2 linked regions of the Prochlorococcus marinus CUG1416 genome follow. The protein of the gene in region 1 binds, or shares a complex with, the protein of each later gene. Links are inferred from orthologs where the notes say so. Each region holds a gene or a part of one and is shown in the gene's direction. Other genes may lie near its edges.

The links.
Region 2: the proteins of rodA (region 1) and mrdA are in contact, whole or in part, in a crystal structure (PDB 6PL5), measured with the Thermus thermophilus proteins. The link is inferred for Prochlorococcus marinus CUG1416 from one-to-one orthologs. Residues at the interface, in WP_223903423.1 of Thermus thermophilus: Phe161, Val165, Phe168, Val169, Leu172, Pro198, Tyr199, Glu202, Tyr211, Arg212, Asp213, Gln220, Val221, Gln223, Ser224, Ile226, Ala227, Ile228, Gly229, Ser230, Gly266, Phe267, Val270, Leu274, Tyr277, Gly278, Leu281, Phe285, Leu289, Arg297; in WP_223903432.1 of Thermus thermophilus: Arg4, Ile5, His6, Leu8, Ala9, Phe12, Ala15, Leu16, Leu19, Gly20, Arg22, Ala23, Trp24, Leu26, Gln27, Val28, Tyr31, Tyr34, Leu36, Leu43, Thr45, Asp47, Lys156, Gln157, Gly158, Ser160, Val184, Leu201, Glu202.

What each region holds. Positions count from the first base shown.
Region 1 is NZ_JAAORM010000005.1:450,361-465,616, reverse strand. The notes cover bases 4,599-7,406. They hold rodA (rod shape-determining protein RodA), read left to right. Parts: upstream 4,599-5,272; coding sequence 5,273-6,541; downstream 6,542-7,406. Other genes in these bases: HA146_RS08795 (sensor histidine kinase), read left to right, coding at 6,541-7,406; HA146_RS08805 (Mrp/NBP35 family ATP-binding protein), read left to right, coding at 4,599-5,266. Also shown: HA146_RS08830 (lipid-A-disaccharide synthase-related protein), read left to right, coding at 96-1,325; HA146_RS08825 (hypothetical protein), read left to right, coding at 1,353-1,619; HA146_RS08820 (ribonuclease D), read right to left, coding at 1,623-2,258; HA146_RS08815 (cofactor assembly of complex C subunit B), read left to right, coding at 2,426-2,983; hemF (oxygen-dependent coproporphyrinogen oxidase), read right to left, coding at 3,012-4,040; more of HA146_RS08805, read left to right, coding at 4,199-4,598; more of HA146_RS08795, read left to right, coding at 7,407-7,905; HA146_RS08790 (photosystem I reaction center subunit II PsaD), read left to right, coding at 8,017-8,439; HA146_RS08785 (anthranilate synthase component I family protein), read left to right, coding at 8,499-10,019; gshA (glutamate--cysteine ligase), read left to right, coding at 10,020-11,138; ppc (phosphoenolpyruvate carboxylase), read left to right, coding at 11,192-14,161; HA146_RS08770 (N-acetyltransferase), read left to right, coding at 14,165-14,611; DNA replication/repair protein RecF, read left to right, coding at 14,732-15,256. UniProt on the Escherichia coli protein: Peptidoglycan polymerase that is essential for cell wall elongation. Also required for the maintenance of the rod cell shape. Functions probably in conjunction with the penicillin-binding protein 2 (mrdA).
Region 2 is NZ_JAAORM010000001.1:33,912-49,351, forward strand. What follows is about bases 5,163-8,154. They hold mrdA (penicillin-binding protein 2), read left to right. Parts: upstream 5,163-5,759; coding sequence 5,760-7,550; downstream 7,551-8,154. Other genes in these bases: HA146_RS00205 (hypothetical protein), read left to right, coding at 5,163-5,495; HA146_RS00210 (hypothetical protein), read left to right, coding at 5,581-5,748; HA146_RS00220 (NAD(P)H-dependent oxidoreductase), read right to left, coding at 7,573-8,097; HA146_RS00225 (diflavin flavoprotein), read right to left, coding at 8,115-8,154. In the rest of the region: cobalt-precorrin-5B (C(1))-methyltransferase CbiD, read left to right, coding at 1-797; guaA (glutamine-hydrolyzing GMP synthase), read left to right, coding at 852-2,438; HA146_RS00190 (MrcB family domain-containing protein), read left to right, coding at 2,547-3,482; HA146_RS00195 (hypothetical protein), read right to left, coding at 3,652-3,852; HA146_RS00200 (PD-(D/E)XK nuclease family protein), read left to right, coding at 4,092-4,805; more of HA146_RS00205, read left to right, coding at 4,887-5,162; more of HA146_RS00225, read right to left, coding at 8,155-9,917; HA146_RS00230 (diflavin flavoprotein), read right to left, coding at 9,934-11,709; alaS (alanine--tRNA ligase), read left to right, coding at 11,829-14,489; speA (biosynthetic arginine decarboxylase), read right to left, coding at 14,474-15,440. UniProt on the Escherichia coli protein: Catalyzes cross-linking of the peptidoglycan cell wall. Responsible for the determination of the rod shape of the cell. Is probably required for lateral peptidoglycan synthesis and maintenance of the correct diameter during lateral and centripetal growth.

The sequences.
Region 1 (15,256 bases):
AACTGGGGATAAAGGATTTGCAATCCTCTGCCTTACCACTTGGCCATGCCGCCGAAAAAGATTCAATTGAATCTAATAATGATCTTAACAGTAAGGTGACACATTCTATATTATTTATATGCAATGGCCATGGAGAAGATGTAATAGCATCAGAAATAATAAAAAGATTATTAAAAACAATAGAAAATAAAAATATCGAAGTTTTGCCTTTAGTAGGAAAAGGAGATGCATTTAATTCCATACAATCAACGAATTTTCGCAAAATAGGATATTTAAAAGAGCTGCCAAGTGGAGGTTTTAGTAATCAAAGTCTGAAGGGATTTTTGCTTGATTTGTTTGCAGGATTTTTAATTGATAATTTAAGAAATTTTTTAATTGTAAAACAAAAGTCAAAACATAACTACAAAATTATTGCTGTAGGAGATTTTCTACCATTACTTTACGCTTGGAGTTCAGAATGCGAATTCAGTTTTATTGGGACTCCCAAAAGTGACCATACTTGGAGTAGTGGACCAGGTTGGTCTTTAACCGATTTTTATCATAAGTCTAAAGGTTCTGAATGGGACCCATGGGAAATGTTTTTAATGACATCTCCAAGATGTAAAGATTTAATTATGAGAGATAAAATCACAGCTACGAATTTGAATAGAAAAAATATTAATGCAAAATATTTGGGTAATCCAATGATGGATTTTGTTAATACCAAAAATGAAAAGATATCAAATATTATTGCTTTCAAAAGGATAATTGTATTAATTGGAAGTAGATACCCAGAAGCATTGAAAAATCTTGAAAAATTTCTTGATTGTTTGCGAAAATTGGATTTATCTAAGGATGTGGTAATACTTTTGCCTTTGAGCATTAATGCTAATGTGATTCAAATTCAAAGTTATTTAAATAAATACGGTTTTGTAAAACAGACTAAAGTTAAATTCTTGATTGATGAAGATTCAGTATGGAAAAATAAAGAAAAATATATATTGATTGGAAAAGGTAAATTCAATTTATGGGCCAATATGGCAGATGTTGGCTTATCTAATGCCGGAACTGCTACAGAGCAAATTGCTGGTCTAGGAATTCCATCTCTTTCTCTTCCAGGATCTGGACCACAATTTACAAAATCATTTGCGAAAAGGCAATCAAGATTATTAGGAGGTAGCGTTATTGTATGCAAGAATAAAAAAATTCTTTTAAAACGTTTAAGTTTACTTTTGAGAGAAAAAGTTGATAGGTTAGAGCAAGCGAAAATTGGAAAAAAAAGAATGGGTGAATCTGGCGCAAGCAAGAAAATTGTAGATTCTATCAACTCTCATTTGTTATCTTAGTAAATGGCACTATCGTTGAAATTTTTTATGTATCCAATAAATGATCGGCAATATCTAACAATTTGTGCAGAGATTGCAAAGATTTTGAGTATAAGCTTATCTGCTGCTAAAAAGAAAGTTGAAATTAAGATTGCGAAAGAAGGCTCCAAAACTATTCAAGAAAAAATACAAGTTGCGCAAAATCTCTTAGAAATTTGTAAAAAAAATGAAGGAGATAAATCAAGTTCTTCAAGAATACTTGATAAGCTTATGGAAACTCTTAAAAATGAAGATAATTTTTTAACTGAAGATTGATTTTTAATGTTCAAAGATATTTGAAAATTTTAGTATGTCTAAATCAGCATGCACAGGAACTGTTTTGAAACATTTTTGAGCTAACTCATATCTATTTTCTCTCTCTAAGATAACTTTTAATTTATTCATCGCTTCAATTAAATATCTAACATCATTTGCTGCATAATCTAATTGATTTTTTGTTAAATCTTTGTTACTCCCCCAATCACTGCTTTGTGAACTTTTGTCTAATTCTATCCCTAATAATTCATTGATTAAATCTTTTAAGCCGTGTTTATTTGTATATGTTCTTGCTAACTTACTAGCAATTTTTGTACAAAAAATATTTTTTGTATTAATTCCAAGATTGCACTTTAGCGCTGCTACATCAAATCTTGCATAGTGAAAGATTTTAGTAATTTTTTCATCTTCAAGAAGTGCTTTTAAATTAGGAGAAGAAGATGTATTTAGTTCGATTTTTATACAGGATGTTCTTTTAAATTCATTGCATATTTGTACTAAACATAATCTATCTCTTCCATGAATTAACCCCATTGCTTCAGTGTCAATAGCTAGGTAAGATGATTTTTTATAAAGATTATATAAATCTGCTGTTAAATCACTATAAAGAAAATCAATATTTTTTTTTTCACTAGTCATATTTATAAAATATTTAAAGTTATTTAAGATTTGCCAAATTTATAAGAGTTTTTATTTAATTAAATTTTCTCTTACCTAATATATTTATTTTACAGAATAAATCTAAAAAATTATAATATGATGTAACTTTAATTTTTATTCACGAGTTACTATAAAAAATTAACTTAATGTCCTATTCCTTAAATTCAACATTATTGCTGACAATTCTTCTTGCTATAGGATTATTTTTTTTTCTTAGAGCTTCAAGTAAAGATAGAACAACCATTGTTGAGATTTCATCTTCTCAACAGCCAGTTAAGGTTTTAAATGGTTTATGTGAATGGCTTAATTTAAGGGGATGGAAGCAAACCGGAGGAGATTTTGAACAAAGAATTTTAATATTTAAAGGTCAAGTTGTTTCTAGTAAATCTTTAGCAATTTTTTTAGGTTTTCTTGGCGGTTTTGGTTCTTGCGCTTTGGGTTTAGTAATTATTCAAATATATCCTGAATTAGGTTGGTGGCCTATTCTTTTAGGATTAATTGGGGGTCCTTTGTCTGGTATGGTTTATTTTAAAAAATCAGCAAGAGAAGAAAAATTTGAATTAAGGTTGATTAACGAAAATGATAATGATTCAACTTTCATGAGATTAAGAGCGCATAGGGATGAATTAATCTCTTTAGAAAATGAACTTGGAGAAAAACTTCAATTAAAAAGCGATGGTTCTTTATTCAAAACTCCTATTTAAGGTTAGTTCAAAAGTTATTTGATAATTTTTAATCAAAGATATTATTCTCCATACAGAATTTTTCTAAATTTTTATCATTTAACCAATCTTGGGGTTTGGTAAAAATTGATGTGAGAAATTCCTCTCTAGAACCCTTTTTAGCTTTATATCCATACTCCCATCTAGCTAAAGGCGGCAATGACATTAATATAGATTCAGTTCTACCGTTTGTTTGTAATCCAAAAATTGTCCCTCTATCCCAAACTAAATTGAATTCGACATATCTACCTCTTCGATATAGCTGGAATTCTCTTTCCTTCGATGTATATGTTTGAGTGGCTCTCTTTTCAATAATGGGCAGATATGAAGGGAGAAATGCCTGCCCACAGTTTTCTGCTAAAGAAAATAAATCATCCCAATTTAAATTAGATATACCAATATTTTGTGAAGCTTTTGATGCCTTCCCATTTTGATTATTTCCTCTATAGATATTGCCTGAACCATCTTGATAATCATAAAAAATACCTCCTATTCCTCTAGATTCATTTCTGTGCTTCAAGAAGAAATATTCATCACACCATGGTTTGAATACCTTATGTAAATTTTGATCAACTTTTTCGCAAGCTTTTTTATGCTCTTTATGAAAATTTCTCACATCAGAAAGATAAGGATAAAAAGGGGTTAAGTCTGCACCTCCGCCAAACCACCAAACAGGACCAGCTTCGAAATACCTATAATTCAGATGAACTGTTGGAATATAAGGATTCTTAGGGTGCAATACCATAGAAGTTCCTGTCGCAAACCATTCATGACCCTTAGCTTCGGGTCTCTGAGAGATTATTGATTGAGGTAATTCTTTCCCCTGTACTTCAGAGAAATTTACTCCTGCCTGCTCAAAAATAGAACCGTTTTTCAATACTCTCGACCTTCCACCACCACCTTCGTCTCTTAGCCAGGATTCTTCGGTGAATTTCGCTTTACCATCTACATTTTCAAGGCCTGAACAAATTTTGTCTTGTAGAGTTAATAAGAGATTTTTAGTTTTCTCTCTCGAGTTTTTAGGAGGTTCTTTGAGCATGTATTTAGTAAATCTTGAAGAAAAAAAATTTTTGGTTAATTATAAGTTTCCCTTTATAATTTCTCTTAAGGGGGGCTTATTTCCTATTATTTGATAGTTCGACATAGTTCTTAATCTTTTAAACTGTCGACTACCTTGTTAAAATATTTAAAAATTTAATGACCACGATAGAAGATGCGAATTTTGCTTTACAAAAGGTTCTAGATGCTGGATCAAAGAAAAATGTAATTGAATTAGCTTGGATTAGAAACGTAAGAGTAACTATACCAAGAGTAATCGTAACACTATCATTACCTTCATTCGCAACTTCTCAGAGAGATAGAATTGTCAATGAGGTTCGCAAAATACTACTGGATTTTGAAGATATTGATGATGTTCAAATAGAGATAGATAATAATCTTGCCAAATCAGAATCTAAAACTGAAAGTAATGGTCCTGAGTTGCAACAGATTGACGGTATTCGACATATCATCGCTGTTAGCAGTGGTAAAGGTGGAGTTGGGAAAAGTACTATCGCAGTTAATCTTGCTTGTTCTTTAGCTAAATTAGGATTAAAAACTGGTTTACTCGATGCGGATATCTATGGACCCAATACTCCCTCAATGATGGGAGTGACTGAACAGAATCCAAAGGTTACAGAAGGTAGTGGTAATGATCAAAGGTTAATACCAATAAATAAATATGGAATTTCATTAGTATCTATGGGTTTCCTTATAGAAGAAGGTCAGCCAGTTATATGGAGAGGGCCAATGCTAAATAGCATTATCCGTCAATTTCTTTACCAAGTTGAATGGAATAATCTAGATTTTCTGGTTATTGACTTGCCTCCAGGAACAGGTGATGCTCAAATTTCCCTTTCTCAATCTGTGCCTATTGCTGGAGCTATTGTGGTTACTACTCCACAACAAGTATCTTTGCAAGATGCAAGGAGGGGATTAGCAATGTTTAAACAACTTGGAGTGCCTTTATTGGGAATAGTAGAAAATATGTCAGTATTTATTCCGCCAGATATGCCAAGTAAAAAATATGAAATTTTTGGTAAAGGTGGTGGACAAATATTAGCTAAAGAAAATGATTTACCGTTATTAGCACAAATTCCTATTGAAATTCCTCTTGTTGATGAAAGCAATAAAGGAATACCAATCTCAATAAGCCAGCCAAATAAAGAAAGTTCTATTGAATTTAGTAATTTAGCTCAATTAATTAAAAATAAATTTGTTAATTAACAATTAATGTTTAGAGGAATTTCTTTATTAAGTAAGAGAGGGGTTTTTCAAAAAAAAGATAAGTTTAGTAGAGGATTTTTATTCTCCCCACTACTTTTGATCCCTCTTTTTTTAGTTATTATTTCGGGTTTTTTAATAAAAAGTATTCAGGGAGATTTTTTAGTATCTAATTATTTAAGTCACATCCTAACTGGTTTTTTAGGTTATTTTTTGGCATTTTCCATTTCTTATATACCATTAGAGAGACTTAGAAAGTATTTGATACCATTTTATTTATGTACTTTAATATCCTTATTTCTAATTTATTTTTTGGGGATAACAGTTTCTGGAGCTCAAAGATGGCTAAACTTGGGAATTTTTTCCTTTCAGCCTTCAGAAGTCGCTAAATTGAGCACGGTATTAACTCTGGCTTTAGTTCTAGATAAAAAAATAATTTCAACAATAAAAGATTTAGTATTGCCCTTATTAGTAGTTATTGTTCCTTGGTTATTAATTTTTTTTCAGCCTGACTTAGGAACCTCTTTAGTTTTATTAGTTTTGACAGGTGTGATGCTCTATTGGTCGCAAATGCCCATAGAGTGGATTTTGATATTAGTCTTCTGTATTGTAACTTCTATATTCTATTTAACCTTACCAAATGTTCTTATTTTCTGGATTCCATTTATAGGATATCTTGCTTATAGATCCTCGAAAAAGAAAATTATTTTTTCTGTTCTTGCTATTTCCATTCATTTATTGGTGGCGAAATCGACACCAATTTTGTGGCAATATGGCCTAAAAGAATATCAAAAAGATAGATTGGTTTTATTTTTAGATCCCAATAGAGATCCTTTAGGTGGTGGATACCATTTATTACAGAGTAAAATTGCAATTGGATCTGGAGGATTTTTTGGGACTGGTTTGTTACAAGGTAAGCTGACTAATTTGCAATTTATACCAGAGCAACATACTGATTTTATATTCAGTGCTTTAGGCGAAGAGTTGGGTTTTTTAGGATGCATAATAGTTTTATTTTTGTTCTTTTTTTTGATTCAAAAGATTATTAAAATTGCAACAAGTGCTAGAAGTGACTTTGAATCTCTAATTGTTATTGGCATAGCCGCAACTTTCTTATTCCAAATTATTATTAACTTATTTATGACCATTGGATTAGGACCAGTCACTGGAATACCTCTTCCTTTTATGAGCTATGGTAGAACATCTTTGGTGATTAATTTTATATCTATTGGATTCGTATTATCTATACTGAAACGCTCTAGATCATTAAGAAATTGATGAAATCAAAAATTACTATAAAAAAAATTCAAGACCTTTTAATTAAAGGATTTCAAACTATAAATGTCGATGATGATACCTCTAGAAGAATGTGGTGGGCCTCTTTAGAAGTAATTCAAAAAGAGTTTCTTTCTCAGAATTGTCAACAGGGAGGTATTTGGGTTGCCTCTCCTTTGCCAGCTCTAAATGATAAAAAATTTTTTAATCAACTTCATGGCTGGTTGTGGTCACCAGAGGGTTTTCCATATTTTCAAAAAGATAATGCAGGTTTTTTACCAGGTAATAACCAAGCCAAGGTAAAAAAAGATTTTGATTTCATTAGTAATTACAAAGTCTTAAATCTCAGTCAAAAAGATGGATATGAACCTTTTTTGATGATAATTACCCCAAATTTTCAATGTATATTATCAATCGTAGGAGAAAAAGATAAGAAAATCCTATTAATGAAATGTGATGAAGAAAGCTTAAAAATTTCAATTGAATTAATGCATGCGAAATTAAAGCAAGAAAATTATGAGGAAGGAGTTAAATTTCGTAATGCAATCAATAATTTAGGTAATCTTAATATTAATAATCATTTTGAGAAAAATTTTTGGCCAATATTATCGGCAAAATTGGCAAATTTGGGACCAAACCATAACATAAAGAATTCTGAAAGAAACGATAAAAAAAATGTACAAATAACCGAAGCAAAATTGTTAAGTGCCATTTCTCATGAAGTAAGAACCCCCTTAGCCACTATAAGAACATTAATAAGTTCTACTTTAAAGAAATACAATATGGATGAATCAATGAGAAATCGTTTAATTCAAATAGATAATGAATGTAATGAACAAATTGATAGGTTCGGTTTAATCTTTAATGCGGCAGAATTGGTAAGTAATGAAGTTCCTTCATTAAATAACTTGGCAAAAATTAATTTAGCCGAAATTTTTAAAAAACTTGCTCCTGTATGGAATCAACAATTAAATCGACGTGGTATTTCTTTAAAGATCGACATTCCCAGTCAACTCCCCCAAATCTTAAGTGATTCTGAAAAATTAGAATTAATGTTAAGAGGTTTAATTGATAAAAATACTAGAGGGTTGAAAGAGGGTAGTACATTAATTTTAGAATTAAGACCAGCTGGCCAAAAGCTCAAACTTCAACTAAAAGTACAAAAATTAGATAATAAGAAAAAAGAAAGACCAAGAAGAGAAGATGGTTCTGATTTAGGTCCTGTTTTAAATTGGAACCCTCAAACAGGTAGTTTACAACTCAGTCAAAATGCTACTCAAAAGTTGTTAGCTAGTTTAGGAGGCCATGTCACGCAAAGGCGTGATACGGGTTTGACAGTATTTTTCCCGATTTCAGATTCAAATTAAAACGAGAAACAAGTTTTACATTTATTAAATAATGTAGAAACTTTTCTATAAATTTTGAATTTTGTAAAATATGAATGCTAATTTCTTATTATAAATAACTCAAAATCTAGGATGACTGAAACTTTAGTTGGTCAATTTCCAAAGCATATAGGAAGTACTGGGGGTTTATTAAACTCAGCAGAAACCGAAGAAAAATATGCGATTGTATGGAATAGTTCAAAAGAACAAGCATTTGAATTACCCACCGGTGGTGCAGCTATTATGCATGAAGGTGATAATTTAATGTATTTTGCAAGAAAAGAACAATGCCTTGCACTAGGTACACAATTAAGAGCTTTTAAACCAAGAATTGAGGACTTTAAAATCTATAGAGTGTTCCCAAGTGGTGATACTGAATTCTTACATCCAAAAGATGGTGTGTTCCCTGAGAAAGTTAATGAGGGCAGAGAAAAAGTTGGCCATAACTCAAGGAGAATAGGTGAAAACCCTAATCCAGCTGGGTTGAAATTTACAACTAAGAATACTTTTGATTAAATACCTCAAAGTTGATATAAAAGAAGAATATAATTATAATTTGGGTTGACATTATTAGTATGATCAGCTCACAGAAAGATAGTTTTTACAAGTCTCACAAAGAAGGTAAGAATTTTATACCTATCACTCAAACATGGCCGGCAGATTTAGAGACTCCATTGTCGACGTGGTTAAAATTATCTGAAAAAGATTCGCATGGTGTTTTTCTTGAATCTGTTGAAGGTGGGGAAAGTTTGGGTAGATGGAGTATTGTTGCTACTAAGCCTCTTTGGGAAGCCGTTTGTTATGGAAAAGAAATAGTTAAAACCTGGAATAATGGAAAAACTGAAATATATAAAGGAGATCCCTTTAATATTTTAAGAACTTGGACAAAGGAATATAAGTCATCTATGCTTGATGACTTTCCATCAATTGGACAGTTATATGGTTCCTGGGGTTATGAATTAATTAATCGAATAGAACCAAGTGTCCCAATAAATGAAATAGAAGAAAATAATATACCTTATGGCTCCTGGATGTTTTTTGATCAGTTAGTTGTTTTTGATCAAACAAAAAGATGTATTACCGCAGTAGTTTATGCAAACACAACTGCTTCAAAAGATCTTTCTATTGAAGCAGTTTATCTAAACTCAATCTCTAAAATTAAGAAAACTAGAGATTTAATGAAAGTTCCTCTGAAAGAAAAAGAGTTTTTAGAGTGGAATGAAAATGAGAATTTGAATTTAGATATTAAAAGTAATTGGAAGAAAAAAGATTTTGAGGATGCAGTTCTCTTGGCAAAAGAATATATAAGAAAAGGAGATATCTTTCAAATCGTTATAAGTCAGAGATTTCATACTAAAGTCAATAATGATCCCTTTAATTTATACAGAAGCTTAAGGATGGTTAATCCATCTCCATATATGTCATTTTTTGATTTTGGCTCATGGTATCTGATAGGTTCTAGTCCTGAAGTTATGGTTAAAGCTGAAAAGAATAAACAAAGTCAGATTGTTGCAAGCTTAAGACCAATAGCTGGTACAAGACCTAGAGGCAATGATCCTCAACAAGATCTGGAATTAGAAAAGGATTTATTAAAAGATCCAAAAGAAATAGCAGAGCATGTAATGCTTATAGATCTTGGGAGAAATGATCTTGGAAGAGTTTGTGAAATTGGTACTGTGGAGGTCAGAGATTTAATGGTTATTGAAAAATATTCACATGTTATGCATATAGTCAGTGAAGTTGAGGGAATCTTAAAAAACAATACTGATGTATGGGATTTGTTAAAGGCATGTTTCCCAGCTGGAACAGTTACTGGGGCACCAAAAATAAGAGCTATGCAATTGATTAAACACTTTGAAAAAGATGCTAGAGGACCTTATGCTGGTGTTTATGGATCGATTGATATTAATGGTGCTTTAAATACAGCAATTACAATAAGAACTATGATAGTTAAACCCTCAAAAGATGGAAAATATGAGGTATCAGTACAAGCAGGTGCTGGAATAGTTGCTGATTCTTCTCCTGAGAATGAATATCAAGAAACAATTAATAAAGCTAAGGGGATACTAAAAGCATTAGCTTGTTTGGATAAATAAATGAGTAACGTGAATCTTTATAAAGGTTTTGAAGTGGAACTTTTTACAGGTTCTTTTGATTCTCATATTGGTGTTTCAGCTGATATTGAAAAAAATTTTTCTAATTTTGTGAAAGAGCCAGATAATAGAAATGTTGAATACATAACAACTCCTGAAAAAGACTATAAGTTTTTATACGAGAAATTAATAACTCCAAGAAAAAAATTAAGACATTGGTTAAATAATAAAGGTTTAACAATCATTCCTTCATCTACGCTTTGTTTTAAACACGATATTCAATTTCAAAGATCTGATATTGATAATGTTTATCATCAATTTATACAAGATAATTATGGAATCTCTATTGCAACTTCAAGTGTCCACATAAATATAGGAATAGATGACTTAGATAAGCTTTTTGCTGCTATAAGACTTATAAGATCTGAGGCTGCTTTATATCTAGCAATAAGTGCTAGTTCGCCTTTTTTAAACAATAAAATTACTGAAAATCACTCCCAGAGATGGATTCAGTTTCCTAAAACACCAAGTAAGGTACCTTTTTTTCAAAATCATGATTCCTATATCGATTGGATCGAAGAAAATATAGCTAATAAAAACATGCAAAATATCAGGCATTTTTGGTCTTCAATTCGACCAAATGGTCCCCAAAGGCCTTTAATTCTTGATCGTTTGGAATTAAGAATTTGTGATTTTGTTCACGATATTAATTTGCTATTAGGGATAACGGCTATGCTAGAACTCAGGATTTTAAATCTTTTTGAAAATATAAATACTTTAGACCCTTTGAATGCAAGTATTTTTTCTAATGATGAATTATCAGCAATATGTGACCAAAATGAAATTAATGCTGCTAAAGATAGTCTGAATTCAGAGTTAATTCACTGGCAAGATGGCAAAAAAGTTGTTTGTAGAGAATGGATTCAAAACTTATTATCAGATTTATCAACCAGCGCAGAAAAATTTAATATGAAACATCTTTTGAAACCTATTTATAAAGTTCTTGAAGAAGGGAATCAATCTATGAAATGGATAAATCAATATGAAAAAGGTTTTTCTATTGAGCAAATAATGAAAATTTCTATCGATGATATGATCAAGAATGAAGACAAGAGTATTTGATTATTTAAACAAACATTTGATCTGAATATTTTTACTTGTGACATAATAATTATATGGAATCTTTTCAACAGATTAAAAATAATAATGTGGATCTGATCAGTAACAATGATCCACTTGATAAAAATCGTCTTTTAATAGAGGATTTATGGGAATCTGTGCTTAGGGAAGAATGCCCAGATGATCAGGCAGACAGATTGATACAGCTTAAAGAATTAAGTTATTCAAAACAAATTGATGGTGATAGTTCAAAAACTTTTAAAAATGAAATAGTTGATATTGTGAATTCTATGGATTTAGCAGAATCCATTGCAGCAGCAAGGGCTTTTTCATTATATTTTCAACTAGTGAATATTTTGGAACAAAGAGTTGAGGAAGATAGATATATTCAAAGCTTTACAAATAAGAATGTTCAAAAATCGCCCGATAATCTTGATCCTTTTGCCCCAGCATTGGCTAGGCAAAATGCTCCAGTAACTTTTAGAGAATTATTTTATAGGCTTAGAACATTAAATGTACCTCCAGGAAAATTAGAGGAGTTATTGCAGGAAATGGATATTCGTTTAGTTTTTACTGCACATCCGACTGAGATAGTAAGACATACGATTAGACATAAGCAAACTAGAGTTGCAAATTTATTGAAAACAATACAGGTTGAGCAATTTTTAACTAGCGAAGCAAAAAATTCTCTCAAAATCCAATTAAAAGAAGAAGTAAGACTTTGGTGGAGAACTGATGAATTGCATCAATTTAAACCTTCAGTTTTAGATGAAGTAGATTATGCCTTGCATTATTTTCAGCAAGTTTTATTTAATGCAATGCCTCAATTGAGAGGCAGAATCGCTGAAGCGCTCACCGAGAACTATCCAGATGTTCAGATGCCCCCAGAATCTTTTTGTAACTTCGGTTCTTGGGTCGGCTCCGATAGGGATGGTAATCCATCGGTCACTCCTGAGATAACATGGAGAACTGCTTGCTACCAAAGACAGTTGATGTTGGAAAGATATATTATTTCAGTATCTAATCTTAGAGATCAATTAAGTGTCTCAATGCAATGGAGTCAAGTGAGTTCTTCTCTATTAGAGTCATTAGAAACAGATAGGGTTAAGTTTCCAGAAATCTATGAAGCTAGGGCTACAAGATACAGATCAGAACCTTACCGACTGAAATTGAGTTATATTTTAGAAAAATTAAGGTTAACACAAGAAAGAAATAATTTATTATCTGATAGTGGGTGGAAATTTGACTTAGAGGGAGAGATGGATACTAAAAATATAGATAAAGTTGAAAACTTATATTACAAATCAGTAAACGAATTTACATATGATCTTGAACTAATTAAAAATAGCCTGATTAGTACGGATTTAACTTGTGAAGCTGTAAATACTTTACTTACTCAGGTTCATATTTTTGGATTTTCTTTAGCAAGTTTAGATATTCGTCAAGAAAGTACAAGGCATAGTGACGCAATACAAGAGCTCACAAATTATCTTGACTTACCTGTACTATATGACCAAATGTCTGAGGAAGAGAAAATTAAATGGCTTGTGGACGAATTAAATACAAAAAGGCCTTTAATTCCTTATGAAGTTAACTGGACAAAAAATACAGAAGAAACATTCTCAGTTTTTAAAATGGTTAAGAGACTGCAGCAAGAATTTGGAAGTAGAATTTGTCATTCTTATGTAATTTCAATGAGTCATAGTGCATCTGATTTGCTTGAAGTGCTCTTATTGGCAAAAGAAATGGGACTTCTTGATCAAAATTCACAAAAGTCAAAATTATTAGTCGTTCCTCTTTTCGAAACTGTTGAAGACCTTAAAAGAGCACCTGAAGTAATGGAAAAGTTGTTTAAATTAGATTTTTACAGATTATTATTGCCAAAAGTTGGAGAATCATTTAAACCTCTTCAAGAATTAATGCTTGGATATTCTGATAGTAATAAAGATTCCGGGTTTGTTTCTAGTAATTGGGAAATTCATAGAGCCCAGATAGCTCTTCAAAATCTTGCAAGTAGAAATAATATATTGCTAAGACTATTTCATGGACGAGGCGGTTCTGTAGGTAGAGGGGGAGGACCAGCCTATCAGGCAATATTGGCGCAACCAAGCGGGACTTTAAAAGGGAGAATAAAAATAACAGAACAAGGTGAAGTTTTAGCTTCAAAATATAGTCTTCCTGAACTAGCTTTGTATAACCTTGAAACTGTCACTACAGCAGTTATTCAAAATAGTTTGGTCAATAATAGACTTGATGCTACTCCAGAATGGAATCAATTAATGTCTAGGCTGGCAGAAACATCAAGGGCTCACTATAGAAAATTAGTGCATGAGAATCCTGATTTGTTGAATTTCTTTCAAGAGGTCACGCCAATAGAAGAGATAAGTAAATTACAAATATCTAGCAGGCCTGCGAGAAGAAAGAAAGGTGCGAAAGATTTGTCAAGTTTAAGAGCTATTCCATGGGTATTTGGATGGACACAAAGTAGATTTCTTTTGCCAAGTTGGTTTGGAGTAGGTACTGCATTATCATCTGAATTAAATTCAGACCCACAACAAATTGAATTATTACGAGTTCTCCATCAAAGATGGCCATTTTTTAGAATGCTTATATCCAAGGTAGAAATGACATTATCTAAAGTGGATTTGGAAGTTGCTAAATATTATGTTGACACTCTTGGTAGTGAAGAAAAGAAAGATTCTTTTGATGTTATTTTTGAAGTAATTTCTAAAGAATATAATCTTACAAAATCTTTAATACTTGAAATAACTGGTAAAAATCAGCTCCTTGAATCTGATAGAGACTTGAAATCATCAGTAAGCTTGAGAAATAAGACAATCATCCCATTGGGATTTTTGCAGGTTTCACTTTTAAGAAGACTGAGAGACCAAACAAGACAACCCCCAATTAGCGAATTTCTTATTGATAAAGATGAATCTAGAAGAGCTTATAGTAGAAGTGAGCTATTGAGGGGGGCACTTTTAACTATTAATGGAATAGCAGCTGGCATGAGAAATACAGGTTGATAATTGCAATATTTTTCTACAAAAAAACTTGTTATTCCAGAGGGTTATTTTGTAAACTCTTCTCAGATTCCATTAGCTAAAGAAGTTAACAGACTTTTAGCTAATTGTGGTTGTGAGACATTTCCAATAAAACCCCTGTCTGAGGCTATTCAGAAAAGTAATTTCTTTTTTACCATACAAAATGAATCAAATAATAAATTATATGGCTTTGTAAGGGTTACATCCGATAAGGGATTGAATGCTAATTTATGGAATTTAAGTGCAGCACCAGGTAATAATCAGAAACTTTATTATTCAATATTGCTTCAATTAACTCTTGAGAAAATAAATAGAGAAATGCCTGGATGCAGTATTTCTGTACAGGCTCCATTGTCTTCATTTAAAAGTTTAGAAGAAAGTGGATTTATACTAGATCCAAATGGAATAAGAGTAATGGGATATAAACTTTAAAAATGATGATACGAGCATGGAGGGATTCGAACCCCCGACTCTCAGAACCGGAATCTGATGCTCTATCCAACTGAGCTACATGCCCTTTAATTTTTCAATTTCTTTAAAGAAAATCTAAATATTTTAAACTTAGCTAATTTAATTAATGAATGCATAAAAAACATTTTTTTAAATAAATTAAAAATTAAAAATTTTCGGAACCATAAAAGTTTTGAACTTGATCTAAAAGAGCAAAGAACAATTGTTCTTGGTTGTAATGGTATTGGCAAGTCAAATTTACTTGAATCGGTTGAATTTTTAAGTCAATTAAAATCTAATAGAGCATTAAGTGATAAAGATTTAATAGAAAATGATAGTGATATGTCAGTAGTCATGGGACAAATAGATTTTAAAGATGATTTGGAGTTAAATCTATTTCGAAAAGGCCCTAAAAGAATTTATGTCAATGAATCAATCTTGAAAAAGCAGAGTGAAATAAAGAATTATATTCGGAGCGTATGTTTCTGTTCAAATGATATAGATATTGTTAGAAGTGACCCGAGTTTTCGAAGAACATGGATTGATAAAGTTGTATCTCAGCTTGAACCAGTATATTCAGAATTGATAGTTAGATTTAACAGGCTTTTAAAACAAAGAAGTCATTTT
Region 2 (15,440 bases), on another replicon or contig:
TAGGTATCAAAGAGAATACATCAGAGATATGCATTTCTAATTTTGCTAAAGAACTTTTATATGATAATTTATTGGATATTATTCCAGAAGGTTTTAATTTAAATTTAGAAATTATTTTCCCAAATGGGGAGTTTTTAGCGGAAAGAACTAGTAATAAGTCATTTGGAATTGTAGATGGATTATCTATTATTGGAACTTCTGCTGAGACTTATTCGAGTGCTTCACCTGATCAATTAGAAGAGGCTAAAACGGAGCTAGCAAAGTTAATTAAAAATGATTTTAAAGGGAAAGTTGTTTTTGTTATTGGTGAAAATGGCCTAAATTTGGCAAAAACTTGTAATGTTAAGTTGCCAATTATAAAAGTTGGTAACTGGTTAGGGCCGCTAATAGTTGATGCTGCAATAAAAAAAGTTAAAACTGTGATTCTTTTTGGTTATCACGGAAAATTAATTAAATTAGCAGGCGGTATTTTTCATACACATAATCATATAGCTGATGGAAGAATCGAGATTCTTGTTTATTTAGCCGTTCAAGAAAATTTACCACCTGAATTAATAGTTAACTTGTCTACCTTAAATACTCTTGAAGATGCCTTATTAGTGCTTGAAAGATTTAATCAATATATAGCTGAAAAATTATTCCACAATTTATCTAATACGATTGAAAAGCGTTCTTTTGCATATGTTAATAGGTATGTAAAAACAGATATGAAAATTGCAGCAATCCTTTTTGATAGAAAAAGGCAAATAAGGTGGTCGGGTACTAACGGTAATGATTATATTTCTTATTTTAAATAAGATGAATTTTTAGTTGATTATGCTTTTGTAAATAAATTGAGCTAACTTTTATACATGAGTCAAACATCTTTAAAAAAAGAACGAGATCCTTCAATATTAATTTTAGATTTCGGATCTCAATATTCTGAATTGATTGCAAGAAGAATCAGAGAAACTAATGTTTATTCTCTTGTAGTAAGTAACTGTATTTCAATTGAGGAAATTAATGATATTAATCCTAAAGGGATAATTTTGAGTGGAGGGCCAAATTCTGTATATGACCAAAATGCGCCTAAATGCAATGAAAAAATTTTTGATTTAGGAATCCCTATTCTTGGCATATGCTATGGAATGCAATTAATGGTTAAAGAACTTGGAGGATCCGTTACTTCAGCCACAAAAAAAGCTGAGTATGGGAGAGCACCAATAAATATAGATTTAGAATCTGAACTCCTTTCTGATGTAAAAGATAACTCTATAATGTGGATGAGTCATGGCGATTCAATTAACTTTTTGCCTGATGGATTCAATAAAATTGCTCATACCGAGAATACACTCCATGCAGCAATTTCAAATGATAGAAAGAAATTATTTGGCGTACAATTTCATCCTGAAGTTATTCATTCAGAGTTCGGGATGACGGTAATTAAGAATTTTGTCTATAAAATTTCTAGTTGTCCGGTTGATTGGACAACCGAAACTTTTTTAGAGGAGACAATTCCCAGGATAAGAGAGCAAGTTGGTAATAAGAAAGTTTTGCTTGCCTTGTCAGGAGGAGTTGATTCGTCAACTCTTGCTTTTCTACTTAATAAAGCAATTGGAGATCAGCTTACATGCATGTTTATAGATCAAGGGTTTATGAGAAAAGGTGAACCGGAATTTTTAATGAATTTTTTTGATAAGAAATTTCATATAAAGGTTGAATATATTAATGCTAGGGAAAGGTTCATTGCCAAATTAAAAGGGATTACTGATCCAGAACAAAAAAGGAAAATTATTGGCGAAGAATTTATTAGAGTATTTGAAGAAGAAAGTAATAGATTGGGACCTTTTCAGTACTTAGCTCAAGGTACTCTCTATCCTGATGTTATTGAAAGTGCTGGTACTAATATTGATCCCAAGACAGGTGAGAGAATAGCGGTCAAAATCAAGAGTCACCACAATGTGGGCGGATTACCAAAAGATTTACAGTTTAAATTAGTTGAACCATTAAGAAAACTTTTTAAAGATGAAGTTCGAAAATTGGGAGCTGCTTTAGGTTTGCCTGATGAAATCATCAAAAGACATCCATTTCCAGGACCAGGATTAGCAATAAGAATTTTGGGTGAAGTGACCAATGAAAAACTAGATTGTTTAAGAGATGCAGACTGGATAGTGAGAGATGAAATTAAAAAAGCAGGACTTTATAATGATATTTGGCAAGCTTTTGCAGTATTGTTACCTGTTAAAACTGTAGGAGTTATGGGTGATAAAAGAACTTATGCATGGCCAATAGTTTTACGCTGTGTATCTAGTGAAGATGGTATGACAGCAGACTGGTCAAAAATACCTTTTCAAATTTTGGAGAGAATCTCAAATAGAATCGTAAATGAAGTAGTTTCAGTTAATAGAGTTGTTTATGATATTACAAGTAAACCTCCTGGAACTATTGAGTGGGAATGAAAAGTAGGTCATAAACCTAGTTATAGACTAAAAAAAAATGGTTTCACGTGGGTTTCACGAGTAATTTTGGTATTCTGTGAGCATCAGATTAGTATCCTTTAGATTTAAATGCTAAGAGAATTCCTAAAAAATACATCTCAAGGATTAAAAGATGGTATCCCTAGTTTTTATAAAGGTCATCCTTTAGCGATTTCTATTAGGGAAGACGGTAGGAAAATAATAGAATCACTTTTGCCAAATCATTTTGAAGATTATAAAGTTGAAGGTTCTGCTGGTAGAGGAAGATGGGCAGATATTCCATGGGTAGCAATTTATAATTGTTCTATTACGGATAAAGCAAGTCAAGGTTATTATCCTGTTTATTTAATTCCAAATTCAAGTAATAAAATCATATTAGGTTTAGGGCAAAGTTTTCAGGAAGCAGAGAAAGAGTATGGGAAGGATTCAAATCAAAATTTAGATAAACAGGCAGAGATAATGCGTATGAAAATTTCTGAATTTAAAAGTTTCTTTTCTTCATCTAAACCAAAAATTGAAATTAATGGGCGTTTAAATTACAAGAGTGGTCATGTTTACCATATTGAATATGATGCTGCAGACCTACCAAGCGAAGAAGAGTTAGTGGGTAATCTTCATAATATGCTTGATGCTTATGAAACATTATTTTTTCGAGGGGGTAGAGATAGTGATAATTTTTTAATTGGTGAAGAACAAAATGAGAATATCACTATTGAAGAAACATATAAGAAAAAAGTTCATTATTTAATTGAAAGACCAAGCAGTGCTCAAATAAAAAAAATTAAAAAAGAACTTGGATTTGTTTGTCAAAGTTGCAATTTTGATTTTCAAAAAATTTATGGAGATATCGGTAAAGAATATATTGAAGCACATCATTTAGTTCCAATGTCGGAATTAAAAAAGGGTGAGACTAGAAAATTAACTAAGAAAGATTTTGCTGTTTTATGTTCAAATTGTCATCGAATGATTCATAAACTAAAAGACTCTAGTGATTTAGAACAATTAAAGAATTTGATAAAAAAATGATGATTCAACGTAGGTTTTACGTGGAAAAATTTGTGTTATAATTAACTTAAACCCATTGATATAACTGTCTTTTTTATTGACCTTTTTTGAGGAACTATTGAGTGGGAATAATTGGAGTTTATTTATTAATGTTTTCCTATGCAACTAGTTTATCCGTTTTAAGGAGAATCTAACCCTCTCTTAAAAGATTATGATACTTTTTAGAAGCTTTTAATTTACTAAGTCTTTTTTTAAATCTTAACTGCTTACACTCAATATCTTTAATTTCCCAAAAGCAAACAAAGCCTTCATATTCAGGATTTTTCAAGTCTTTTTCGAAAACTATGAGATTATCATTCTTTTCGTTAATAAAAGTTCCTTCTGGAAACATGATTATTAAAGTACTTAGATTCAGATAACTATCTCTTTTCTGCGTGTCAAGGATCTAAATAAGATAAAAAATAAGCTAAATTTAAATAAAATTTGTCATTTTAAAATTAATATAATCTTTTATCAAAGTTTCAAACGATTTAGATTTTAACCACTATTATTTTGAATGAGCAAAAGAAATTTTCTATTTTCATAGTTATTCAAAATAGCTTTTTTTTATAAGATGATATGTAAAAAGTGATGAGCGGTATTATTAAATTAAGTAGAACTACTGTTGAAAAATATCTTAGTTGCCCAAGATGTTGCGTACTTGATAAAAAATATAAAATAAAACCACCATCATTACCATTCACCTTAAATATAGCTGTAGATAATTTATGTAAAAATGAATTTGATTATTACAGAAGAATTCAGGAGCCTCATCCTTTAATTATTGAACATGGTCTTGATGCTATTCCTTTCAAACACAAAGATTTAGAACGTTGGAGAAGTAATTTCCAAGGTATAAGATATAAGTCAATAGAACATAATTATGATTTTGGTGGAGCTGTGGATGATATTTGGCAGAAAAAAAATGGTGAGCTTATCATAGTTGATGTAAAAGCAACATCTAGAAATAATTTTGATTGGTCCGAGACTTTTAATAAATACGAATATGCAAAGGCTTATAAGAGACAATTGGAAATGTATCAGTGGCTATTTAAAAAAAACGGTTTTCAAGTTGCTAATGAAGCTTATCTTTTATATTTTAATGGAAAGAAAAATGAAGAGGCCTTTAATAATCAATTAAATTTTGATGCACATTTAATTAGATTGAATTGTTCTTCATCATGGGTAGAAAATAAGATAATCGATACAGTCAATTTATTACGATCCGACATTTTCCCCAAACCTTCATTAAATTGTGAATACTGTAATTATTTAAAAAAGCGTTGGCAGTTATCAATAACTTAAAACTCATAGGAAATATTTTTGATATTTCTGGAAAATTAGTGAATAAAAGATAATCTTTAATTAGATTATTAATTTAGACTATTGATAAAAGCGAAAAACTCTGAAAGAAAGATAACTAATCATCTTCAACAAGATGTAGTCAAAGTATCTGGTAAAACAATTTTCATTAATCCTTTTTTGTATTGGCGTAGATTTGATGAAAATACCAATAGATGGCTTAGAGAACCCGGTCAAATGTCAGAGGATCAAATTCAACCTAATAGAAATCGCTTTTATCCAGAAATAGAGTGGACTGAGTTAAGTAATGAGCAAAAGCTTATAAAAGATGCAACTGTTGAGATGTTTTTAAAAACTCTTGAATTGATAAGTACATTTCACCCTTATCTTAGTTCAGGTCAGCTACTAGAAGTTGAGAGAAAAATGGCGATTATAAAAAAGATTCCTTTTGAAAAGTGGGTTACAAAATCTTTCGCAAAAAAAGCAAGATTATTAGAAAATGAAAAAAGAAAATTTCAAAGAGAAAGGTTTTTTAGTAGTTGGAGGGAATGGCTTATGCTTGAAAATACTCAACAAGTGATTTTCCCATTAATCGTCACGATAATTATTTCAGCATTCATTGGCTGGTCTTTAGGAATATCTAAAAATAGTTGTAATCCTTATTTTGAACAAAATTTAGAGCAGTTAAATTAATTTGTTAATCTTATTTCTTCAGTATCTAACTTAATATTATTTTGATAAAAATTTTTTTTAATTTAAGATTGGAATATATAGAACAATGAATTTTAAAAATATAACTTTTATGAATCAAAAATACACTTCAAATGATATTCAAAATGATGAGTTTACTCATGATAATCAAGATATTGATTATCAAAATTTAATAACTAGACTTAAAGAGATAAGCACAACAATTACTCTATTGGAGAAAACAATATATAGATAAATTTAATATCTTTGAAAAAAAGTAGTTCTAACAAAAAACTTATTTCATTAAAAAGACAACCATTAGTCTTACTGATTTTTTCTTCTATTTCTTTTTTATTGATTTTATTAAGGTTGATTTTTTTACAACTCTTAAATTATGAATCTTTTAAAAAAATGTCTGATGAAAACAGAATTAGACTTATTGCTTCTCAACCAATACGGGGCAGAATACTTGATAAAAATGGTTATGTTTTAGCAGATAGTAGAGTTAAATATTCTTTAATAATAAAGCCTCAATCTGTTAAAGAAAGTAGTTGGGAAAACCATAAATCAAGTATTTCTGATTTGTTAAATCTTGATAGTAATTTAATTCAAAAAAAATATTTTGATGGTAAAAAAAATCAAAAACTTTCAGTAACTATTCTTGATGACTTGAATGTTGATCAATTAATCAAATTCAAGGAAAATGATGATAATTTATTTAGTTTTGAAATCGCGACGAAATTAATTAGAAATTATCCCTATCAATCTGTTGCTGCTCATGTAATTGGTTATAGTCAGCCAATCACTGAATCAGAATATAACTTTTTATCTAAGAAGGGTTATAAATTAAATGACTTAATTGGGAGAACTGGAATTGAATATGTTTATGAAGATTTTATAAGAGGTGAATGGGGTGGAGAAATGGTTGAAGTAAATTCTTTAGGCAAATTTCAAAGATCATTGGGTATTAAACCTTCAAGGCAAGGTAATGATATTGAATTAACTATTGATATGAACTTGCAATTAGTTGCGGAGGAAGCACTGCGAGACAAAAAAGCTGGAGCGATAATAGTGATGGATCCAAGAGATGGTGCAATAAGAGCAATGGCAAGTAAACCTACCTTTGACTTAAATTTTTTCTCAAAGGATTTTAAGCCTGAGACAGAATATAATAAGCTATTTAATTCTTCTGAAAAACCTCTTTTTAATAGAGCATTAAATGCTTATGATCCAGGAAGTGTTTGGAAAATTGTAACGGCTTTGGCGGGCTTAGAAAGTGGAAAATTTCCTATTGATACAATGCTAGAAACAAAACCATGTATTACTTATGGTAGTCAATGTTTTAGAGAACATAATGATTTAGGCTTTGGTGTAATAGGTTATGAAGATGCTTTAAGAGTTTCAAGCAATACTTTTTTTTATCAAGTCGGATATGGTGTAGGCGTTGATGAAATTTATGAGGTTTCAAAAAAGCTAGGTTTCAATTCTTTATCCGGAATTGAAATTTCTGAACAAGAAAACATGGGCTTAGTAGCTAATAGTCAATGGGCTAAGGATGGTAGAGGATGGGGAGAACCAGGTAGAACTCCCTGGGTTCCCGAAGATATTGCGAGTATGTCTATTGGACAATTTGTCGTTCAAGTAACTCCAATTCAAATAGCTAGAGCATATGCAGCGATTGCTAATGGAGGTTATCTAATTACTCCCCATTTAACTAAAAAAGATGGAGAAAGTCTTTTAGATAAAAAACGTATTAAAATTGACATTGCTCCAAAAAATATTCAATTGATAAAAAGTGGCCTTAGAAAAGTGGTTGAGTCTGGAACGGGGGTATCAATTAATTATGGAGTTACAAATTTACCTCCAGTTTCAGGTAAAACAGGAACTGCTGAAGATGGTGAAGGTGGCTTAGATCACGCTTGGTTCGTTTGCTTTACTCCTTCGGAAAAGAGTGAGTTGGTTGTAGTTGCTTTTGCACAAAATACTCCAGGTGGAGGGTCTGTACATGCACTCCCTATGGCAAGAGAAATTTTAAAAGTTTGGAATGAAAAAAAATGATATTAATTTTTGGTTTTAAAGTTTATGTTTTTAATTTTTTCATTTGTAAAAGTCTTTGAATTATATCTTCAATAGTTTTGGTATCTATCGGTTTACTATATGAGGACAAAAGTTGTCTGCCTAATACTTGACTTCCTAAATGCACTAATTGAATGCGTAATGAAGTAAGCAGTTCTAACCCTATGCCACCAGAAAATGTTGCAATTGCAATTGGTTGACCATTAAATAAGTTTCTAAAGTCATCTCCCGAAATAGAGAGCCATGCTATGAAGTTCGAGAGAATGGGAGGTATAGATCCATTATATTCAGGAGCGCAAATCACCCACCTTTCTATTGCGAAAAGCTTTTTTTTTAATTCTTTTATTTCACTTGGAATATTTTCTTTGCTGTGAATTCTTGGATTAAATAATGGAATATCAAGAGTGGTAAGATCTAAAATTTCAGACCTTATTTTAAGTTCATTACTTTTTTCAAGAAATTTTTCAGAAAGTTCTAGATTTTTACCACAACTAGCCGTAATGATTATTAGGTCTTTTGTTTCAGTCATAAATTAGATACATAAATTTAATAGTTAGCACCTGTTTTGCGGTGATGAACTGCCGTTAGACTATTGGATTTTAGTATATTACCGTGTAGTACTTCGGCGTATATTACCCAATGATCTCCACATTCCATTCTCTCTTTGACAGAAGCATCTAACCATGCGAGCGATTCAGGAATGATTATCTGTTCATTAGGAGTTAATTCAATATTTATGCCTTCAAATCTATCTTCTCCAGGTGCAAAGGGCTTTGTGAATCTTTTCAAAGGTTCTTTAAAATCTTTTTCACTAAGAATATTTAATGCGAATGAATCTCCTATTTGCAGAAGAGACTCTACCGATCTATCTTTTGCTACTGCAATACTTAACCCGGGCGGAGAAAAACTTGCTTGACTAACCCAAGATGCAAGCATAGCTCCTTTAATATTATTCTCATCTTTGCCTTTAGAGGCTGTAAGTACACAAAGTGAACCAATTACTCTTCCAAGAGCTTGTAGCTTTGGATCCGTTTTGCTTGTAATCATTCCAGTATCTGATTTTCTGGGTTTTTTCTTTGCTTTTTTTATAATTTTTCTTCCAAAGTGAGTTCCTATTTCTTCTAACTCTTTAATCTTTGGTTTATTTGGACTGAATTTAATCCTTATAGGGTCAAAACTAAACTTAAAACCACCGTCTTTTAATTTTGTTTCAAGTAAATCTATAGCTTCGCCGCTCCAGCCAAAACTGCCAAAAATTCCAACTGGCTTATCTCTATTACCCTCTGCTAATAATGTTCCTAATGCACTAACTATTGGAGTTGGGGCGTGACCACCCAATGTGGGTGAGCCTATTAAATATCCATCAGCATTTTGGATAGATTTTACAAGTACATCATTAGGTGTAAATTCACAATTAATACTTTCAACTTCTACTGAGGTTCTATTTATCCCTTTAGCCAATGCATCACCTATTGAGGCTGTATTTCCATAGGCACTTGCATATATCAGAGCGATTTTAGGATTATTTGTTGAGAGGTTCTCTCCCCATCTAATATAGTCATTTAAAAAGCTTTTTAAGCTATATTCGATCGCCGGACCATGTAATGGTGCAATAGTTTTAATGTCATAATCTGCAATTTTTTCAGTTATTGATACCACTTGATTAGACATTGGTGCCATCAAGCAATCATAAAAATGTTTCCTATCAATTTCTGTACTAACTCGATTTGTTTCAGACCAATATTTAGACGCAATGTGTGCAGAGAAAATTTTTTCACTAAGAAGTATTTCTTGATTACGTTCATAAATTATTAGGCCACCAGGCCAACGTGCTGTTGGAATAGGAATTAACTCTAGTGAAATGTTATCTAATTCTAAATTAAGTTCTTTTTTGATTATGTTTATTTCAGGTAATTGAATTTCAATAAAGTTTTCTAAGGTAGGATTTCTTTGATTCCAAAGTTCGCTAATAAGTTTATAACCTGGATTAGAGCAAGTAATAGTTGTGTTTTGAAATTGGGTACTTATATTTTTTATAGTTTCAATAATTTGGGGATTAATATGACCAGAAATGAAGTTGATTTTATCTAATTTAAATTGATCGCAAAACCTAGAAATTACTTTATTAAATGAATTTAAATATTGTTTCTCAGGTGGATGAATAACAAAAAGTTCCTCATGACTTCTAATGAAAAAAGTATTAAAAGAAGTTCCTTTTTCAAGGTTAAATTCAAGTTCAAATCTTTCTTTATTTTGGTCTAAGAATCTTACACAAGAAAAATTTTCGGTAATTTCAAATGCTGATAAGTTTTGATTTTCTGCAAGTTGGCCTATATTTATATCTGACATTTTAAAGACTTATTTTCTAATAGTGATTAGCAACTTTTCTATGATGCACTGCTGTCTTGCATGATAAGTCAGAAACATTACCGTTTTCAACAATTCCGTAAATTATCCAATGGTCTGGAGTCTCCATTCTGGAACTAACTTTACAATCTAAAAAGGCGAGTGAATCTGAGAGAACTGGTCCTCCTTCAGCGATGTTGCTAATTACATCTACATCTGCAAATCTATCAGCTCCAGGGGCAAATCTTTTTAAAAAATGTCTGAACATTTTTTGATAGTTATCTTCTCTCAAGATATTCACAACAAAACCATTCCCAACTTGCATATATGATTCAATAGCTCTATCTTTTGCTACTGCAACTGTAATACCAGGTGGAGAAAAGCTTGCTTGACTAACCCAACTTGCGACCATTGCACTTTGTCTAAATGTGGAACCTTCCCCTTGGCTCGCTGTAACTACATATAATCCTCCACTTAATCTACCTAACGCTTTATCTAAATTTGAATCAAGGCTCTTCATAGAGGCAATATTCTTCTTTTTATTGATCAATTGACCCAAGTCAGTTCCAGCTTCTTCGAATTGTTGATAAACAATGGGATCTGGAATATTTTTAACTCTTAAAGGGGAGAAAGCTTCTTTTTGACCAAGTTCTCTTAATTTATTTGCTAAGGAATCTATTGGTTCATCATTTCCACCAAATGCATCATAGACAGCAGTAAATTGTTTCGGTTTTAGTGCTGCAAATAAAGTACCGAGGGATTCTTTTAATTCATTATCTGAGTCAACTGGCCATGTGGGAATGACTAATGCTTTTGATTCGGAAATTAAACTTGTTAATTCTTGCGGGTCAGAAGATCTTAAATCAATTAATTGAACCTGTGCATCTGCTTTACTTATTCCATGAGATATCGCTTGACTTAGTCGATCACAATAACCATAGTCACTTATATAGCAGACTGACACAAAATCATTACCTTTGCTTTTATTGCTACTCCATTCTAGATATTTTCCTTTCCAAAAATTGACCTGATTATGGAGCAAAGGCCCATGACCAACAGCTATTGTTTTTAATTCAGGTAGCTTATCTATTCTTTTAATTGCCTGCAGAACGCTTCTAGCGTTTGGACCCATAAGGCAATCGTAATAAAAACGGAAATCATCGTATATTTCTTTTTGATCAGTGTCAAAAAATTCTTCAGAACAATAATGGAGTCCAAATGCATCGCATGTATAGAGAACATGTGTGCTGTGATCATATGAAAATATGGTATCTGGCCAATGTAAATTTGGTGCACTTATAAATTCAATATTATGTTCTAAACCACTCTTAGGATTAGTTCCGAGATTTAAAAACTCTCCACTCTTAACCTCTAGACGCTTAAAGGGAATATGTATTTGGTCTTCAATAAATTTAAGGGCTAATTTTGATCCAACTATTGTGATATTTTGGTTTAATTCTATAAGATTACCTATTAAACCAGAATGATCAGGTTCTGTATGGCTTGTAATTAGATAATCAACTTCTTGCGGATTTACCTTTTTCAGTAATTCTTCAAACCATAATTCTTCGAACTTTGCATGACTTGTATCAATAATTGCTATTTTTTCGCCTCTAATAATAAAACTATTGTAAGTAGTTCCATTTCTTAAACCAAATTCAATATCAAATCTACTGCGATCCCAATCCAAAGATCTTATGGCACAAGAATCATCAGTGAAGTTTTGAGATTGAACTGTCAACTTGTTATTTATTTGTGCCAATTTAGAATTACTTGTCTGGGCAGAGGCTATCATAGAATAATTCGCTTTATAAAATAACTTTAGTTATATAGAATATAGATCCGCGTGATCATTTTTGCGAAATAACCGAAATTACGCTTTTCTTGAATTTTTATTCTTCTTATTCTGGATAAATGACATCTCAACTGATTAAAAAAATAGTTACTGGAGATGAGATAAGAAATGCTTTTTTAAAATTTTACAGTGAAAAATTACATAAAATCATTCCAAGTGCATCTTTGATTCCAGATGACCCTACGGTTATGCTCACAATTGCTGGAATGCTACCTTTTAAACCAGTTTTTTTAGGTTTAAAAGAAAGACCATCAAAAAGGGCTACATCTAGCCAAAAGTGCATCAGAACAAACGATATAGAAAACGTTGGAGTTACAGCTAGACACCACACTTTTTTTGAAATGCTTGGTAATTTCTCTTTTGGAGATTATTTTAAACGAGAGGCTATTCAGTGGGCTTGGGAATTAGTTACTAATGTTTATCAACTTTCTGTTGAAAATATAATTGTGAGTGTTTTTAACGAAGACGGAGAGTCTGCAAAAATTTGGAGAGATCAAATTGGTATTCATCCAGATAGGATAGTGAAACTAGGTGAGAAAGATAATTTTTGGTCATCTGGTAAAACAGGTCCATGTGGACCTTGTTCAGAACTTTATTATGATTTTCATCCTGAAAAAGGTCTGCAGAATATTGATTTAGAAGATGGAGATCGTTTTATTGAATTTTATAATCTTGTTTTTATGCAATATAATCGTGATCCTAATGGAAAATTGACAGATTTAAAATTTAAAAATATTGATACAGGAATGGGCCTTGAAAGGATGGCTCAAATATTGCAAAAAAAGCAAAATAATTATGAGACAGATTTAATTTTTCCTATCATTCAAAAAATTTGTGAGATTGCAAATATTGATTATTTTTCTTCAGATGATAAAAACAAAATTTCTTTAAAAATTATTGGAGATCATACAAGAGCTGTTATTCATTTAATTTCTGATGGAGTAGCAGCAAGTAATCTCGGCAGGGGATATATACTGAGACGGCTTATTAGAAGAATGGTCAGACATGGGAGGTTATTAGGCATAACAAATGAATTTTTACCTCATATTGCTACTGTCGGGATCAATCTAATGCAAAATAATTATCCCGATTTAAAAAATAATAGTGATTTAATTTTGAATGAGATAAAAATTGAAGAAGTAAGATTTAGGGAAACTCTTGAAAGAGGAGAGAAATTGCTAGATGAGTTAATTTCTTCAGGGCAGAAATTGATTTCTGGTTTTAAAGCTTTTGAACTTTATGATACTTATGGATTTCCTCTAGAACTTACTGTAGAAATTGCTGAAGAAAATAGTATCAGTGTAGATGTAAAGGGTTTTGAAGAAGAAATGAATGCACAAAAAGAGAGAGCTAAAGCTGCTTCAACTAATATTGATTTGACATTAGAGGGATCATTAGAGCGAGAAATAGATCTTTTTAACAAAACTGTTTTTAATGGTTATGATTCACTTCTTTCGGAAGCTGAAATAAAGGGTATATTCTTGGATTCAACATTAGTTAAGCAAGCAAGTAAAGGTCAGAAAGTTTTAATTGTTCTTGATCAGACAACTTTTTATGGAGAATCTGGCGGTCAAGTTGGTGATATTGGAACGATATTTTCAAAAGATGTAGAGGTCTTGGTTGATAATGTTATTCGAAAGAAAAATGTTTTTTTACATTATGGAACTATCAAAAAAGGAATATTAACTATTGGACAAAAAGTTAAGACTAATGTTAAACCCTCTAATAGAGCTAAGGCTGCTGCAAATCATACAGCTACCCATTTATTGCAATCTGCTCTTAAATCAATCGTTAATGAAAGTGTTGGACAAAAAGGTTCATTAGTAGCCTTTAATAAATTAAGATTTGACTTTAATTCTTCAAATCCTATTTCTAAAGATCAAATTTCTAAGATTGAGACTTTAGTTAACTCTTGGATTATGGAAAATCATATCCTAGAAATAAAAAATATGTCTAAGAGTGAGGCTCTTGAAAAGGGTGCAGTGGCCATGTTTGGAGAAAAATATGATGATGAAGTGCGCGTTGTTAATGTGCCAGGAGTTTCAATGGAACTTTGTGGTGGCACACATGTTAAAACTACATCTGAATTAGGTTCTTTCAAAATAATTAGTGAGGAAGGAATCTCAGCCGGAGTAAGAAGAATCGAAGCATTATCAGGCCAATCAGCATTAGACTATTTCAGTGATAGAAATGCTTTAGTAAATCAACTAAGTGATTTGTTAAAAGCAAATCCTAATCAACTTTTTGAAAGGGTTAATAATTTGCAAGCAGAGCTTATTAATAAGAATAAAGAGATACAAAAAATGAAAGATGAAATTGCATATTTTAAATACTCTTCTATGAAATCATCTGCAGAAATAGTAAATTCTTTTTCAATTTTAGTAAATCAGATTGATGGCTTAGATGGGAATTCTTTGCAATCTGCAGCACTTAATTTAACATCTCATTTGGGAAATAAAGCAATAGTTATTCTTGGAGGAATACCAAATCCAGACAATAGAAAGTTGTTATTTGTAGTTTCTTTAGGGGATGATGCAGTAAAAATAGGATTGCATGCAGGTAAATTAATTAATGATATCGCAAGAATTTGTTCGGGAGGTGGAGGAGGAAAGCCTAACTTTGCTCAAGCAGGTGCCAAAGATATTGATAAGTTAAGTGATGCTATAGATTATGCTAAAAATCTTTTGCAAAAAACATTAGATAGTCATTCTGATAAATAACTACTTTTTCTGAGACTAATTTCGATTTGATCCATTAATTTCCTTGCTTCTTCAATAGTTAATTTTTGTTGATCAATTGCTGATTCAGTATTAATTCTTATAGATTCAACCAAAGAAGCTGAACTGTAATCTAATAATTGTAAAATTTCAGATTTACTGTCCTCTTTAATAATATTTTTGACCTTATATGAATTATCTTGATTTATATCTATATGAACAACGTTTGTACTGCCAAACAAATTGTGCAAGTTTCCTAATGCTTCTTGATAGGCTCCAGTCATAAAAATTCCAATTAGATAATCTTTATCTTGCTCTGGCTTATGTAAATTTAGTAATGATTTAATTTTTCCATCATCAATAAAATTATTTAGTTTCCCATCTGAATCACAAGTTAAATCTGCAAAGTTGCCTTTGCAGAAAGGCTCTTCTAAGTGCCTATGTATTGGTAAAATTGGAAATATCTGATTGATTGCCCAGCTATCTGGAATAGATTTAAAGATTGATATATTTGCATAATAAGTTGACGCAAGAGTTTCTGTAATTTCAGCTAAATCAGGGTGATTGATTTCATCATTATTCAGGTTATTAGAAATTTCTTGTGCGCAAGCCCAGGTAAGTTCTTCGGCATAAGCTCTTTCTGCTAAACTTAAAAATCCTAATCTAAAGGCAACTAAGCAATCTTCTTTAAACTTTTTTGCATCATTCCATAGTTCAATTATTTGAGATAAATTTATTTTTTTATTTTTAAGTTTTTTTAATTCATAGAAAGTTTCAAGTAAATTTGAAATGATTAATTGTTGATCTTTTTGATCAATAATTTGTAGTTTGGAACTGACATGGCTAGTTCCCAAGACATTAAAAATTAAAACTGAACAATGACTAATTATTGCTCTTCCACTTTCTGAGATTATGGTTGGATGCTTGATATTATTTAATTCACATGAATCTTTA